Regions from separate parts of the Enterobacter sp. JBIWA008 genome, predicted to be linked through region 2. Evidence: predicted binding sites of a transcription regulator. Region 2 holds the regulator's gene; the other holds the start of a gene.
The links. Region 2 encodes PhoB, which activates phosphate uptake and scavenging genes when phosphate is short. Its sites were predicted from a motif close to CTGTCATAAAACTGNCNNAT; they were not measured.

Region 1: the regulator PhoB is predicted to act here: its motif matches at 1,487-1,506, upstream of KGP24_RS03030 (esterase-like activity of phytase family protein).

Annotation. Positions count from the first base shown of each region.
Region 1 is NZ_CP074149.1:632,270-635,383, reverse strand. Features, by position in the region: gene yjiA (GTPase) at 1-28, shown strand, start outside; gene KGP24_RS03030 (esterase-like activity of phytase family protein) at 83-1,441, opposite strand; gene KGP24_RS03025 (YfaZ family outer membrane protein) at 1,853-2,398, shown strand; gene KGP24_RS03020 (NAD-dependent succinate-semialdehyde dehydrogenase) at 2,455-3,114, opposite strand, start outside.
Region 2 is NZ_CP074149.1:1,049,826-1,052,939, forward strand. Features, by position in the region: gene sbcD (exonuclease subunit SbcD) at 1-1,090, opposite strand, end outside; gene phoB (phosphate response regulator transcription factor PhoB) at 1,278-1,967, shown strand; gene phoR (phosphate regulon sensor histidine kinase PhoR) at 1,989-3,114, shown strand, end outside.

The sequences.
Region 1 (3,114 bases), 420 kb from region 2:
GGCGGCGTTTGCGGGGCTGAAAAAATAAGCGCCCCGAATAATCCCCTCTCCCTGCGGGAGAGGGTTAGGGTGAGGGGTAAAATTATTTCACCGCCTCCGGCAGCGTCACAATCCACAGCTCGCTGTCCGACTCCGGCTTCTTCAGCGGCTTCACGCTGAGCGTGGTTTCAACCGGCTTATCATCCAGCGTCAGCTTGCCTTCCGCGTTCACCCGATAATTCTTGAGCTTCTTGCCCTCGACCGGGTTTTGCATCGCCACCTTCACGCCAAAGTCGTTATCGTTCGCCACCGCAAGCCGTTTGCTGTCGATCAGCGCCAGCCCTTCGGCCTTCTCCTGCTGCCAGCCCAGCGCGCGCAGGTCGACAACCTGCGTTTTTGCAGCAAGCGTTATGCCGCGCTGCGCCAGGGTTTTCTCATCATCGAACTCCGGGTATTCGCCCGGCTTGTCAAAGGCGGAAAGGTCGCTCGCCTTGCTGAGATCCACCTTGTAAATCAGGTTGCGCATCCCGTCGTTTTTATCGCTTCCCTGCTCAATCAGCAGGATATGCTGGTCATCGAGCGCCACGATGTCGCCGATTTTGGCGTCGCTGTTTTTACCGTAGGCCGCGCTGTCGATAGGGTAGCCGTACATCGCGGTTTTTCCGGTCGCCGGATCGAAGCTCACCAGACGCGTAAACAGCGCCTGCTTTTTGCTCTTTCCGTCGATATCCAGCGTGCTTTGCACGGCGGCGATAATCCGCCCGTCCGGCATCCGGGTCAGGCCTTCAAAGCCACGGTTTGCCTGACGCCATTTGATAATATTTGGCAGACCGCCCGCGATGGACGTCTCACCTTCCGCCGCCTGCGGCCCGTGGATCGTCAGGATCTTGCCTTTGCTGTCGACGTTAATAAGGAACGGGCCATACTCGTCGCACAGCCAGTAGCCGCCTTTCCCGTCCGGCGTGATGCCTTCCGTGTCCAGCCCGCGGTTGTCACCTTTCAGAATTTTGAGGGTATCGCTGAACGCCACTTCATTGGTGGAGCCAATCACGCCGCTTTGCAGCGGCAGACCGTTAATCTCGCCTTTATCATCATGCAGCGGTCGGGCATCCGTTGCCTCTGCTTTGCCGTTCTCAACGCGGATGGTCATCAGCAGCGGCGCGAAATCTGGCGTGACAAATATTTTGGCTTCGTTTTTACCCATTTTTGGCGCATCGGCGTTTGGACCGCGATCGGTCACGGTCGCAAAGGTCAGGGCGTCGCCCTGTTTGCCGGTAAACAGCAGGCCAGAACCGATTCCCACGGGCAGTCCGTTCGGAAACGCGCTGGCAAACGCGCCGCTGTAGCTCACGTGTGAGCCTTCAGGGAAGCTGACGACATAGCGCTCAGCAGTGGGCTGCGCCGCCAGGCCAGAGAAAGAGAGCGCACAACCAATTAGCACAGGAATAATTTTTCTTTTCATATTGTTAGCATCCGTAGAGTGAAGCCAACAACGTAAAGAATAAACGTGTCAGAAAAATGACACAGAACGAAGGCTGACCAACGCAGCGGCACGTATATCCCTCTTCAGAAATGTAAACTTACGTCTTTATCTATGACAACTGAAACATTTTTGGAAATTATTAGAAACCCAATTAATTCATCTCAAAGGGCTTTTTTCTCCTCGTTCAAACGTCGTTTAGTAAACTATTTAAACTTTTCCTAAACGCGAATTTAATTACCGTTGACGGCTCGCCAAAGAAACAGTTCGGCAACAGACATAAGCTAAATAGCTAACAAAATCAGCATAAAACCACGACATGCATCACATTTGCAGTCATAAACATCACTTGTTAAGGTGCCCTCAGATTAATTTGATGACGAGGAAACACTCATGAAAAAGCTTAACGTTCTCATCCTTTCCGCTCTGACCGCTGTCTCGGGCTCCGCACTGGCGATGGGCGGCAGCATTGAGCAGGGTAAAAACTTTACCAACCTGAATGTGGAAATGGGTAAATCGACCTCCGGTCTGTACACCGAAGGTAGCTGGCTGAAAAATACCGATGACGGCACCACGACCGGTGGCGTAGGTGCAGGATACAACTTCGAAGTCGGTCCGGTGATGTTGAACGCAGGCGCTAAGGCCCTCTACGTTGGCCCGAAAAAAGGCGATAACGGCGTAGCGTTCCCAATCGGTGGCGGCGTGAACGTTGCCCTGACCGACAGCATCAAGGTATTCGGCGAAGGTTACGTTGCGCCAGACGGGCTGAACAACAGCGTCAAAAACTACGTGGAAGCGAACGGCGGCGTCAGCTGGACCCCAATCAAACCTGTGACCCTGAAAGTGGGTTACCGCCACGTGAGCGTTGACGGCAAAGACGGTCGTCCAAACCACACGCTGATCGACGGCGCATACGTGGGCGGCGGCGTGAGCTTCTAAGCCGACGAACAAGCAAAAAAACCTGCCATGCGGCAGGTTTTTTTTTGTCTCGGGTATTACCTGTGCACCACCACCAGCTTCTGGTTCACAAACTCTTTGATCCCCAGATCCGACAGCTCGCGTCCGTAACCGGAGCGCTTCACGCCGCCGAACGGCAGCTCTGGCGCGGTATCGGTAAGCCAGTTGATATACACCATCCCGGTCTCAATACGTGACGCCATTTTCTTCGCCCGCTCGATATCCTGGCTGAACACCGCGCCGCCCAGACCGTAGTGAGAGTCGTTCGCCAGGGCGACCGCCTCATCGTCGTTTTTCACCACGTAAACCTGCGCCACCGGGCCGAAGAACTCTTCGAAGTACGCCGGGTTGTCGCGCGAGATATTGGTCAGGATGGTCGGTTCGAAGAAGCTCCCGTCGCGCTGAACGGGCTTGCCGCCATAGTGCAGCGTCGCGCCGTTTTTCACCGCCTCGTTGACCTGTTTAGTCAATGTTTCCAGAGCATCTTTAGACGACAGCGGCCCCAGCGTGGTGCTTTCGTCCAGCGGATCGCCAATCTTCACCTGCTTAAATGCCTCGGTGAATTTGCTCAGGAAGGCGTCGGCGATCTTTTCATGCAGGATAAAGCGCTTCGCCGCGGTACAGACCTGCCCGGCGTTGTTGAGCCGCGCATTCACGCCAATCTTCACGGCTTTATCCAGGTCCGCATCGTCCAGCAC
Region 2 (3,114 bases):
CTTCCACCTTCAGTTCGCTGAGCGTTTCACGCTGCGCACCCAGCAGAATTTTCTCGCGCTGTTCGCGGCTGCGGCGTACCAGTAAGACCTCGACGGGAAGCGCTTCCGTCAGCGCCTGGATTTTACGCTGCATATCATGCAGATAGTCATCGGTCGTGATTTCGATATCCAGCCAGATGGGGGGATTTTGCTGGACGTCGCGCCATTGCTCCAGCTGGGCGGTAATGGCCGCCAGATCGCCCTTCAGCACCGCCAGCGGTTGGGTGACGGGGACCTCCATCGACTCAACGGCGCTGAGTTTGCCCTCGCTAAAGCTCACCAGATGAACACATTTGGCTTTGCCGGTCTCATCAAAACTGAGCGCAATGGGCGAGCCGCAGTAGCGAATGTGCTCGCAACCGCCAATGACCTGTGCCCGGTGAATATGTCCGAGTGCGATATAATCCGCTGGCGGGAAATTTTGTGCCGGGAAGGCATCCAGCGTGCCAATATAGATGTCACGTACCGCGTCACTTTTACTGGCACCGACGGTGGTGAGGTGGCCGGTGGCAATCACCGGAATGGCTTGCTCGCCGCGCAGGGAGCAGGCATCGGTATATTGTTGGTGATAATAGTCAGTGATGCTCTGCAGCAGATGCTGCTGTTTTTCTCCGCCGGACATCCCCGCCTGGCTCTGCACGATATCACGCGGGCGCAGGAAGGGAACCGGGCACAGTACCGCCCCAGGTGTACCGTCACGTTTTTTCAGGATCTGCGGAGCATGTCCGGCACTGGCCACCACGGTAGTGTTAAGGAAGGCCAGGATGTCGCGGGATTCATTCAGCATTGCGACGGAATCATGGTTACCGGCGACAATCACCAGATGACAGCCGGTTTGCTGCAGATTTACCACGAAGCGGTTGTAGAGCTCACGCGCATAGCTTGGCGGCGAACCGGTGTCGAAAATATCACCCGCCACAATAATCGCGTCCACCTCGTGCGTCCGGGCCGTTTCCAGCAGCCAGTTCAGGAACGCTTCATGTTCAGCCGCACGGCTTTTGCTGTAAAAATTTTGACCCAGATGCCAGTCCGAGGTGTGAAGTATTCGCATAGCTGATCCGTGGCAAAAAAGAGAAAGCAGGATTATAAACGTTCAGAGACGGGAAAATAACCGCTGTAATAAAACAACCGTTTGCCCGTTATCGTGGTACTGTTTTTCATAAATCTGTCATAAATCTGACGCATAATGACGCCGCATTACAAACTTGTAACTTAAATAAGATAAGACAGGGCAAAGTATGGCGAGACGTATTCTGGTCGTAGAAGATGAAGCTCCAATTCGTGAAATGGTGTGCTTCGTGCTCGAGCAAAACGGCTTCCAGCCGGTTGAAGCGGAGGATTATGACAGCGCGGTGAACCAGCTGAATGAACCCTGGCCCGATCTGATCCTGCTGGACTGGATGTTGCCTGGCGGCTCCGGACTGCAGTTTATCAAACACCTGAAGCGTGAAGCGCTGACCCGCGACATCCCGGTTGTGATGCTTACGGCGCGCGGAGAAGAGGAGGATCGCGTGCGCGGTCTGGAGACCGGCGCGGACGATTACATTACCAAACCATTCTCCCCCAAAGAGCTGGTGGCCCGCATTAAAGCCGTGATGCGCCGTATTTCGCCGATGGCGGTGGAAGAGGTGATTGAGATGCAGGGCCTCAGCCTTGACCCCACCTCACACCGCGTGATGACCGGTGAAAATCCTCTCGACATGGGGCCTACCGAATTTAAACTCCTGCACTTCTTTATGACCCACCCGGAGCGCGTTTACAGCCGCGAGCAGTTGCTGAATAACGTCTGGGGAACTAACGTGTATGTCGAAGACCGGACGGTTGACGTACATATTCGCCGCCTGCGTAAAGCACTGGAACTGAGCGGCCACGATCGTATGGTGCAGACGGTCCGCGGCACGGGTTATCGTTTTTCTACCCGTTTCTGAACAATGACAGGAGTGTGACGCGTGCTGGAACGTCTGTCATGGAAAAGGCTCGTCTTTGAACTGATCTTATGCTGTATTCCGGCCTTCCTACTGGGGGCCTTTCTTGGACACCTGCCGTGGTTTCTGCTGGCGTCGGTCACCGGGCTGCTGATTTGGCATTTCTGGAACCTGCTGCGTCTCTCCTGGTGGCTGTGGGTTGACCGAAGTATGACGCCGCCGCCGGGAAGCGGCAGCTGGGAGCCGCTGCTCTACGGTCTGCATCAGATGCAGATGCGTAATAAAAAGCGACGCCGCGAGCTGGGAAGCCTGATTAAGCGTTTTCGCAGCGGTGCTGAGTCACTGCCGGATGCCGTTATTCTTACGACCGAAGAAGGGACGATCTTCTGGTGTAATGGCCTTGCTCAACAGCTGCTGGGCCTGCGCTGGCCCGACGACAATGGCCAGAATATCCTCAACCTTTTGCGTTATCCCGAGTTCACGCTGTACCTGAAAAAGCGTGATTTTACCCGCCCGCACAATCTGAAGCTCAATAATGGTCGCCATCTGGAGATCCGCGTAATGCCCTACAGCGATAAGCAGTGGCTGATGGTGGCGCGCGATGTCACCCAGATGCACCAGCTGGAAGGGGCACGTCGCAACTTCTTCGCCAACGTCAGCCACGAACTGCGTACCCCGTTGACCGTGCTGCAGGGCTACCTGGAGATGATGCAGGAGCAAACGCTGGAAGGTGCGCCGCGTGAAAAAGCGCTGCACACCATGCGGGAGCAAACGCACCGGATGGAAGGCCTGGTGAAGCAGCTTTTGACCCTCTCGAAGATTGAAGCGGCGCCAACGCTCGCGCTGAATGACACCATTGATGTCCCGATGATGCTGCGGGTTGTGGAGCGTGAAGCGCAGACGTTAAGCCACAAAAAGCATCACCTGACCTTTGACGTCGACAACACGCTGAAGGTGCTGGGTAGTGAAGATGAGCTGCGTAGCGCCATTTCCAACCTGGTGTACAACGCGGTGAATCATACGCCGGAAGGGACGGATATCGTGGTGCGCTGGCACCATACCCTAACGGGGGCCGAGTTTAGCGTTGAGGACAACGGGCCGGGGATCGCGCCGGAACATATTCCGCGTCTGACCGAGCGCTTCTACCGCG